3 regions of the Thermohahella caldifontis genome follow, and region 2 is predicted to be linked to each of the others. Evidence: predicted binding sites of a transcription regulator. Region 2 holds the regulator's gene; each other region holds the start of a gene.

Region 1 (3,401 bases), 300 kb from region 2:
GTCTTGTCTGCCCCGAAATCAAGGATATAGGTGGCAAAGGCGGGACGGCGTTCCACGCTGACGAGACGGGCTGTACCCTGAACAATTCCGGTAAACACGTGAGTCCTCCGCATTGACAACCCGCCGGGGGTTGTCTGTAATGAGCCAAAGCCCTCTTTATGGGCGTTGCTGACACTGGCGAAGCGTATCATGGCTAAAGTTCATCACGGAAACAACCTCAGTCTGGATGTCAAAACGCTCCGTGCCGCAGCCCGGGGTGAGCTGGGTGAGCCGGACCCGATTCGCGAATCTCTGGAACAGAGCAGGAAGGAGCGCCGGGAAGCCATGCGAGCCGCCACGACTGTTTCACCGGTGGAGGCCAGCAAGACACCCGTTGAGGCTTCGCGGCCGCCGGCTGCAAGGAAGGACGCTCAGCCTGCAGCGCCACAGCATGGCCCATCCGGTGGTGCAGGGCGCGCCGAAGCCCGGCCGGACCCGGAGGCACTAAGAAAGGAAAGGGAGGCACTGGAGCAGAAGCGCCGGGAACTGTTGAGGTTGGTGGCCTTGCGTGATGCGCTGGATGTGGTCAACGATGAGCTGCTCGCCATGCGCGACTATCCTGACACGGCCAATTTGCTGATCGCCAAGCGCAAGCGCGATCTTTGGCTGCTGGCCATGCTGCTGGGGCTGGCCGTGTTTCTCATTGGCTGGATGGGCTTTGCACCGGCCTGGATCGCCGGAACCGGATTCGCCGTGATGGTGGCCAGTGGCCTGACATGGGTGCCGCCTGTGCGACGCCTGTTCTCGAAGGCGCCGACTTATGAGGAGCTGCGCGCAACACGGCGTCTGCTGGAGTATCGGGCCTTGGCCCATCTGAAACTGCTGGAAGGCGGGGAGCCGCTGGTCTGGAAGCTCCAGGCACTTGCGCCGTGGAACCCCCGCCTCGAACATCCCCGCTATGCGCGGCTGGTCAGCCTCAGCCACAAGCGCCTGCTGTTGCGGGCCGTGGAAAGTGCCGCCGCTTTCCGTCTGTATCTGGAGTACATCATTGAGGCGCGTCGGGCCATGCGGCGCGTGGAAGAAGAGCTGGCAACCGTGCGCAAGCGCATCAGGGAGCTGGACGATGCGCTCGCCGGATGAGCGCATGCACCTGCATGTGGGTGACATCACCCGGCTGGCGGTGGACGCCATCGTCAATGCCGCCAATGACAGATTGTTGCCCGGTGGGGGTGTGTGTGGTGCCATCTTCCGGGCGGCGGGTCCCGAACTGATTGATGCCTGTCGCCAGGTCGCACCCTGTCCCACGGGAGAGGCCCGTCTGACGCCGGGTTACTGGCTGCCGGCGAGATACATCATTCATGCGGTCGGACCGGTCTGGCGGGGTGGCTTGCAGGGTGAGGCGCAGCAATTGAAGGATTGTTACCGCGCCATCCTGCGTTGTTGTGAAGCCCACAATATCCGGCATGTGGCCATCCCGGCCATCAGCTGCGGTATATTTGGTTATCCTCCCGAAGAGGCGGCTCCTGTTGCCGTGAGGGAAGTGCGCGACTGGCTGAGCAGTCATGATCTGCCCGCCGAGGTCACCTTCTGCCTTTTCTCTGATGATATGGCGATGCACTATAAGCAGGCCCTGGACGGCAGTCGCGGCGGCGGCAACGCCTCAAAATAGTGCGCTATCTTTCCTGGGTGCACCATGATGATGCAAAAATTGATTCTTTGATTCTGGAATTAGCCACTCCACCCCCGAAAATTCTTTCTATTGCACTGAAATAGCGCGTGAATCCATCACGTGGCCCGGTTTGTGCTTTCTCGCTGTGCACAGATTTCAAAACTCAACCGAAAACCAGAACGAGGATTCGACGTGCAAGAGAGTATGACTGTACAGGCGTTGGCATCAGGTGTGGATAGTCTGTTCGTGCTGCTGGGTGCCATCATGGTGCTCGCCATGCATGCAGGCTTTGCATTTCTGGAGGTCGGCACCGTCCGGCACAAGAACCAGGTGAATGCCCTGGTGAAGATTCTCACCGAGTTCGGTACCTCGGCCATTGCCTATTTCTTTATTGGCTACAAGCTGGCCTACGGTGTGGATTTCTTCAAGAGTGCAGAGGTGCTCTCTGCCAACAATGGCTATGAGCTGGTCAAGTTCTTCTTCCTGCTGACCTTTGCCGCAGCCATTCCTGCGATCATCTCAGGTGGCGTGGCAGAGCGGGCGCGGTTCTATCCGATGCTTGCCGCATCCGCACTCTGTGTGGCCTTTGTCTACAGCTTCTTTGAGGGTGTGATCTGGAATGGCAATTATGGCTTCCAGTTCTGGCTGGAGACCCAATTCGGTAGCAGCTTCCACGACTTTGCAGGCTCGGTGGTGGTGCATGCTGTGGGTGGCTGGATTGCACTGGCAGCCATTATTCTTGTCGGGGTGCGTCATGGCCGTTTCCGGAACGGGCAGGTGGTGGCCTTTGTGCCGTCCAGCATACCGTTCCTGTCTCTCGGGTCATGGATCCTGATTGTGGGCTGGTTCGGCTTCAATGTCATGTCGGCGCAGAAAATTGAAGGCATTTCGGGTCTGGTGGCGGTCAACAGTCTCATGGCCATGGTGGGTGGCACCCTGGTGGCAATGGTTGTGGGCCGCAATGACCCGGGCTTCATTCACAATGGTCCGCTGGCCGGACTGGTGGCCGTGTGTGCGGGCTCGGATATCATGCATCCAGTGGGTGCGCTGATTGTGGGCGGGGCAGCCGGTGCCTTCTTCGTGTTTGCCTTCGAGTGGATGCAGAAATCGCTGCACAAGGTGGACGACGTACTGGGTGTCTGGCCGTTGCATGGTCTCTGTGGCGTTTGGGGCGGTATTGCTGCCGGCATTTTTGGTCAGACTGCGCTCGGAGGGTTGGGAGGCGTGAGCCTGGCCAGTCAGGTGATCGGGACGCTGGCAGGCGTTGCGGTGGCTCTGGCAGGCGGTTTCCTGTTTTATGGGCTGTGCAGCAAGCTCGCCGGTGGGCTGCGCATGGATGATGAGCAGCAGTACAATGGCGCTGACCTGACCTTCCATCGCATTGAAGCCACCAACTTCGACAACAAGTAAGATCGCGACGGCGAGTTCCGGCTTGCTGAGTCCTGGCAGAAGGCCCGCCCCGGCGGGCCTTCTGCGTGATGCGGGTGGTAAATTTACCTCTTGACACGGGCTGCATCCAAACGTATGTTTCAAACAAGTGTTTGGAACAGATAACCTAACATGGCCCAGTCCGATACCGTTGACCGCATACTGGATGCGGCGGAAGAGCTTTTTGCAGAGCGCGGATTTTCCGAGACCTCGCTGCGCCAGATAACCAGCAAGGCTGGTGTTAATCTGGCTGCCGTGAATTACCATTTCGGCTCCAAAAATGCGCTCATTCAGGCTGTCTTTTCCCGCTTCCTGAATCCCTTTA
Region 2 (3,401 bases):
GGAGAGTTGAATCGTCTCGCCAGCTGACTGAGCAGATCCAGATGTTCGCCGGTGGCCTCCTGAGGCACAATCAGGGCAAAGAGGATGTCCACGGGCTGTTGGTCAATGGCATCCCAGTCGACAGGATTATCCAGTGTGACCAGTGCACCGATTACCCGGTCGCAGTTTTCCAGACGGCAGTGGGGGATGGCCACGCCGTGACCGATACCCGTTGATCCGAGCCGTTCCCGGCATACCAAGTTGTTGAACAGGGTGTGCTCGTCGAGGAACGGGTAATGCGCGGCCACCATGTTGGCAATGTCTTCCAGCGCCTTTTTCTTGCTGGTTCCCGCCAGACCCCGGCGGGTCAGGGCGGGAGACAGGATGGACTCAATCGTCAGGGATTGATCGCTCATTGGAGGGATTCCGTATCAGGACGCGCCGTGATTCCGGTCAACAGTTTTTTCCTTGCGTTTCACCAGCTGGCGATCCAGTTTGTCGACCAGCAGATCAATGGCGGCGTACATGTCATTGTCTTCAGCTTCCGCATGCAGATCGTTTCCGCGAATGCGCACATTGGCCTCAGCCTTCTGACGCTCCTTTTCGACGGAAAGGGTGACATCAATCCCGATAATTTGATCAAAGTGACGCTCGAGTCGCTCCATCTTTTCGTTGACGTAGCTTTTCAGTGCGTCGGTCAGATCGAGATGATGACCACTGATATTGATTTGCATAACTGGCTCCTTCTGTGTTGTTTGAGGCCCACTTTCAGCATAACAGAAGCGTGGGGCTTTGAATTGATCTATCGCATTTCAGTTGATCATATCAGGCGCTTTCTTTCGTTGGACGGCGGGATGTTCATGGCCTCCCGATATTTTGCAACCGTCCTCCGGGCCACCTGAATACCCTGTTCGCCCAGCAGTGCAGCAATCTTGCTGTCACTGAGCGGCTTTTTTGGAGGCTCGTCTGCGATCAGCTTGCGGATCATGGCCCGAATGGCTGTAGACGAGCATTCTCCTCCGGAATCCGTACTGACATGACTGGAGAAAAAGTACTTCAGCTCAAACACGCCACGGGGCGTGTGCATATATTTCTGGGTTGTGACACGGGAAATGGTGGACTCATGCATGCCAACTGCTTCGGCAATATCATGCAGTACCAGAGGCTTCATGGCTTCTTCACCGTGTTCCAGAAAAGCCTGCTGGTGCTCGACGATCTTGGTGGCGACCTTGAGCAGCGTTTCATTCCGGGAGCGCAGGCTCTTGATGAACCACCGGGCTTCCTGCAGCTGATCCTTGAGATAGGTGTTGTCAGCGCTGTTGTCTGCCCGGCGAACCAGAGATGCGTACATGGGGTTGACCCGGATGCGTGGCGCAATCTCCGGATTGAGCTCAACCCGCCAGGCGCCCTCATGTTTGCGCACGATGACATCCGGGATGACATATTCGGACTGACTGGTGCTGATGACGCTTCCGGGCTTCGGATTGAGCGACTGGATCAGGCGGAGGACTTCCTTCAGCTCGTGCTCCTTGAGCCGTGCACGACGCATCACTTGAGCGTAATCCCGGTTGCCCAGCAGGTGCAGATAATGGTGTACGACCTTGCGGGCCTGATTCAGCCAAGGGGTGTCCGGGGCCAGCTGATTGAGCTGGATCAGCAGGCATTCCTGCAGGTTGCGTGCCCCTACACCGGTCGGATCCAGATGCTGGATGCGCTTGAGGACGGCGTTGAATTCGTCCTCATTGACCGGCTCTTCCAGGTCGCGATTGACCGATTCCAGGATTTCTTCTGTCGAGGCCATCAGATAGCCGTCATCATCGATGGCGTCGATGATGGCTTCGGCGATTCGCCGGTCCGGCTCACTCATGGGCATCAGATTCAGCTGCCAGCTCAGATGGTCACGCAGCGATTCCGTCTGGGAGTTGCGTGACTCGAAATCAAACTCTTCGTCTGGCGGTGCAGAACCGTAACTGAGCGTGGATCCCTGATAGATGTCTTCCCATGCCGTATCCACGGGAAGATCTTCGGGGATGGATTCATTGAAACCTTCATCTGCAGCAGGTTGCGAATCGGATTCATGGGCCGATTCCGCTTCGGTATCCTGATGAGCCCCGCTCTCATCCTGTTTGCCTTCGGACGGGGCAGGGGGCAGATCCTCGGCCACCTCCAGCATGGGGTTGCTTTCCAGAGCGGTCTGAATTTCCTGCTGGAGATCCAGCGTCGACAACTGCAACAGCCGTATGGCTTGTTGCAATTGCGGGGTCATGGTCAACTGCTGACCAATCTTCAGCTGAAGAGATGTTTTCATGACCATGCGTGACGGCTTCGCAACCTCTGTCAGTATTGTTCAGGTAGTTTGGACAAAGTCTGTCACAATTCTTGCTTGCAAACAAACTAAAGTTTGAAGCTTTCGCCCAGATAAACCTTGCGAACCTTGCGGTTTTCAAGCACTTCCTGTGGTGAGCCGCTCGCAATGATGTATCCTTCGCTCACTATATGGGCGCGTTCGCAGATTTCCAGCGTTTCCCGGACATTGTGGTCGGTAATAAGGACGCCGATGCCACGTTGACGGAGGTGATCAATGATCTGCTTGATGTCACCGACAGAGATGGGGTCAACGCCTGCGAAGGGCTCGTCCAGCAGGATGAAGCGCGGTTCCGTGGCCAGTGCCCGGGCGATTTCGACACGTCGTCGCTCGCCACCGGACAGTGCCATGCCCGGGCTCTTGCGAATGTGTGTGATGTGAAATTCCTGCAGCAGATCTTCCAGGCGCTCCAATCGCTGGGCCCGGTTGAGGTCCTTTCGCGTTTCAAGAATGGCCAGGATGTTGTCTTCCACTGACAACTTGCGAAAAACCGAAGCCTCCTGCGGCAGGTAGCCCAGTCCCTTTCGCGCCCGCCCGTGCATGGGCAGAAAGGTGACGTCTTCGTCGTCAATCAGGATGCGGCCCTTGTCACAGGCAATCAATCCCACGATCATGTAAAAGCAGGTGGTCTTGCCTGCGCCATTGGGGCCGAGCAATCCCACGACTTCGCCCTGGCGCACGTCCAGGCTGACGTCCTTCACGACAGGCCGCTTCTTGTAGCTCTTGGCCAGATTCAGTGCCTGGAGGATGCCCTGACTCATGGTTTGGCCGGCGCCTCTTTGTTGGCAGGCGTGATGATCATTTCCACCCGTCCGGTGCCTGTATTTTCGTCGAAGCGTGCGTCAACCACTCGTGTGCGCGTGTTGTAATGGATGGTGTTGCCCCGGAAGACATTGGTGCCCTGCTTCAGCCGGGCGCCACGCAACAGTTCCAGTGTCTGCGTATCCCGTGAGTACACCAGTGTCTCACCCCAGGCCTCGGTGGCGACGGTATCGCCAGGGGCGATCTGCCTGAGATAGGCCGGCTGGCCATGTGCTTCAACCCGGGAAACACCCTG
Region 3 (3,401 bases), 360 kb from region 2:
ACTCAGGATGAAAAATCCGCCACCGTTGATGGCCAGATCCAGGCCATTCTCGGTAAAGTCGATGTTGCCCTGGGCAAAGGATTGCCGGATCTTCTGCACCCGGACACCATCTCCCACCGGATTGGTGCCCAGACTCAGAAAACTGTTGGCATACAGGTCACCAAACTCCACACGGGACTGCTTGAAACCTACCGTACTGGCATTGGCAATATTGTTACCGGTGACTTCCAGATCCACAGATGCGGCCCGGATACCGGTCAAGGCAACATTAAACGGCATGGTGACTCCCCTCCGTTACAGAATTTCTTTGACATCGGACAGGCTGGCCTGCCCCATACCTGCCAGATTCAGGAGAATGGATCCGGTCTGACTGATCGAGACGCTGTCCACATTCGCGGCCATGTAAGCGTTCAGTTGCTGAGTCTCGCTACCGTAGCGCGCCTCGGCTTTCACCGTATACAGGCCTGCCGGCATGGATTCGCCCTTGGCATTGGTTCCGTCCCATTCAAACCGGATATCGCCGGCCGGCTGCTGTCCGAGCTCCATGCGCTTCACCAGTTCACCGGACGGGTTCAGTATGGAAACGGTCAGTGAAGACGTACTGCCCGGCACCTCGATCACGCCCGAAATCCGCCCCTCCGGCCCCAGAACACCTTGGGCATTGGGCACCAGCACATTGCGGCCCACCATGGCGGACGCCTGTAGCGCCTGATTGGAGCGGAACTGGCTGGCCACGCTGTCCACGGACTGATTGAGCTTTTCGATCCCCTCAACTGAGCTGAACTGAGCCAGCTGTGCCACGAATTCGGAGTTGTCCTGGGGCTCCAGGGGGCTCTGATTCTTGAGCTGGGCAATCATCAGCTCCATGAACTGGTTCTGACCCAGTTCATTGGACTTCTTGCTTTCCTGCTGTATGGCATACTTGGCCAGTACATCGCTGGACGCATTGAGAGATTGGATATCCGCCATGGTCATCACTCCTGATTATTGCCCCAGCGTCAACAAGCGCTGCATCATGGTTTTGGCTGTATTCATCACATCGGCATTGAGCTGAAAGCTGCGCGAAGCAGACATCATGTCGGCCATTTCTTCCACCACATTCACGTTCGGGTAATACACATAGCCCTCTTCATCCGCCATGGGATGGTCAGGCTCATAGCGACGCTCCAGTGGTGCCTGACTCTCTACAATGCCCAGCACTTTCACGCCACGACGGGATTGATTGTTCACATCAAGGTCGGAGAATGCCCGATTGGCCTCCTCCTGAACCGCGGCAAACACGGGCTTGCGGGCCCGGTAGGTCTGATCAATGGAGGAGCTGACTGACTCGGCATTGGCCAGATTACTGGCCGTGGTATTGAGCCGTACGGACTGTGCACTCATTGCCGACCCGGCAATATTGAAAATCGAATGAAGCGCCATGCTTATTCCCCCTTGATCGCGGTCACCAGTCCCTTGAACTTGCTGTTCAGGAACTGAAAGGACGTCTGAAAGTCGAGTGCGTTGCGGGCAAACTCGGCAGACTCGATCTGCGTATCCACCGTATTGCCGTCAATACTCGGCTGAACGGGTACACGATAGAGCAAATCCCCCTCGGCAGCCGAACTGTCGTCCGGAATATGCCCCTCATGCGTCCGCTCCAGCGGCAGACGATTGCCCCTTGCCGCCTCGCCGGCAAGGATTGCCCTGAAATCCAGGTCACGCGCCTTGTACCCCGGTGTATCCGCATTGGCGAGATTGTCCGCCAGCACCTCGGCCCGCTGAACCCGCACCTCCAGCGCTTTCTGGTGAATCCCGAGCGCCTTGTCGAATGACAGTGCCATAGTCTTTCCCGCAACAATTCATTTCATCTCTGCTGTCTGTAAAGCAATGACAGTGCCATTGAGCCCTTTTCCTTATATTTCAATTCATTGCAATCGCCACGCCTGTTTCCGAACGGCAAATGCCCGCCGCCGCCACGGCAATGCCAGCACAGCTTTCTACGCAAATGTCCAGCCTTTCTTTCAGCCGATAAGCCGCTATAATGCGCCCCCCGTTCCAAAGCAGTGTTTCGGAGTAGCAGAGCCCCATGATTGTTTTTACCGTTCGCAACAAAGTGACCGGACAGGTTTATGTCGGCACAACCAGCCTCACCATTGAAGAACGTTGGTCCCAGTTCGTGCACTCCATCCACACCTCACTGGATTACCCGCTGTACAACGATATCCGGCAGTATGGCGAGGACGCCTTCGAGCTCCATGAGTGGGCGGTTGCCGAAACCCGTGAAGAAGCCCGCGATCTGGAGGCTGAAGCAATCGAGTCCGAAAATGCGCTTTCGCTGAGGGGATACAAGACGGCGGCCACACTGCGCAGCCAGCTGAAGAAGGCCGATATCGACAAGGCCGTGGAGCGCATGCTGGAAGAGCTGAATTCCCCGTCCGTGTTTGCGGAGGAACGTCCCGCCAGAACAGGCTCACCGTCACGTCAGACGCATTCCGGGGAATCGGTTGCCACTCGGACTGCTGCGACAGGAACATCAGGGGAGCACACCGGATTTTCACGCACGGTCAACCGTGACCCGCATGGTGCCGGCACGCTCAGGCTCTCGACGCGAACCCGGCCGAAAGTTGAGTTACCCAAGAAAGAACCGCTGCAAAAGCGCCTGTCCTCGAGCAAGGAGAAGCGCATCCGGGAAGCGATCAAGGCAGAGAAAGCCCGGATCGAAGCCGAGAAGAAAGCCCGCATTCAGGCTGAACAGGATGAAATGGCCGCCATTCTGGCGCGGCTGGACGAACGTTCCAAATCCGCCGCCAAACTTCACCGCAAACGCTGACAGCTCACTCACCACACCTCCATTTACCTTTTAAGACCGCCGGGTGGAGGTGTGGCCAGGAACCGTCGCTCCCCTAAATACCGTGGAAGCGAGTCCGCTCGATGGCATCGATCACTGCCCGTTGCGGAGGCTCCCCCGCAGGTGTACCCACATACAGATACCCCACAATCGTCTCATGATCTGCCAGGCCAAGCTCCCGTGCGACCTCACGGGATTCCGCCACCGGCCCTGTGCGCCAGATTGAGCCATAACCCAGTTCACTCAGTACACACTGCACCTGATAGGTGGCCAGGGCCGCAGCAATCATCTGTTCATGGGGAGGCACCTTGGGATGAGACTGATGGCTGCACACCGCCATGATAATGACGGGCGCCCGGAATGGCATCTTGGCGAGACGATCAAAAAAAGCCTCATCCTGCTCCGGCTGCGCCAACCTCAGCCCTCTGACATAAGCCTCAGCCAGCAGCTGTCGCCCTTCCCCGGCAAACACATCAAAGCGCCAGGGGTTCAGTCTCGCATGATCGGGGGCCGTCTGCGCACACGCCAGTGCGCGCTCCAGATCGGCGCGTGACGGACCGGGCTCCGTCAA

Evidence for each region. Region 2 encodes sigma-54, which starts transcription at its own class of promoters, with help from an activator protein. Its sites were predicted from a motif close to TGGCACNNNNNTTGCTNT; they were not measured.
Region 1: a site for sigma-54 is predicted at 1,770-1,787, ahead of AAIA72_RS04840 (ammonium transporter). Genes of this name have one in related genera too.
Region 3: a site for sigma-54 is predicted at 1,864-1,881, ahead of flgB (flagellar basal body rod protein FlgB). Genes of this name have one in related genera too.

The regions. Positions count from the first base shown of each region.
Region 1 covers NZ_CP154858.1:997,039-1,000,439, reverse strand. Annotated here, with positions in the region: gene AAIA72_RS04855 (riboflavin synthase subunit alpha) at 1-98, opposite strand, end outside; gene AAIA72_RS04850 (hypothetical protein) at 190-1,119, shown strand; gene AAIA72_RS04845 (macro domain-containing protein) at 1,103-1,648, shown strand; gene AAIA72_RS04840 (ammonium transporter) at 1,853-3,058, shown strand; gene AAIA72_RS04835 (TetR/AcrR family transcriptional regulator) at 3,209-3,401, shown strand, end outside.
Region 2 covers NZ_CP154858.1:1,297,817-1,301,217, reverse strand. Annotated here, with positions in the region: gene ptsN (PTS IIA-like nitrogen regulatory protein PtsN) at 1-395, opposite strand, end outside; gene raiA (ribosome-associated translation inhibitor RaiA) at 411-713, opposite strand; gene AAIA72_RS06340 (RNA polymerase factor sigma-54) at 800-2,287, opposite strand; gene lptB (LPS export ABC transporter ATP-binding protein) at 2,374-3,105, opposite strand; gene lptA (lipopolysaccharide transport periplasmic protein LptA) at 3,102-3,401, opposite strand, start outside.
Region 3 covers NZ_CP154858.1:938,087-941,487, forward strand. Annotated here, with positions in the region: gene AAIA72_RS04510 (flagellar hook-basal body complex protein) at 1-279, opposite strand, end outside; gene flgD (flagellar hook assembly protein FlgD) at 295-969, opposite strand; gene flgC (flagellar basal body rod protein FlgC) at 985-1,422, opposite strand; gene flgB (flagellar basal body rod protein FlgB) at 1,425-1,823, opposite strand; gene AAIA72_RS04530 (GIY-YIG nuclease family protein) at 2,069-2,812, shown strand; gene AAIA72_RS04535 (nitroreductase) at 2,886-3,401, opposite strand, start outside.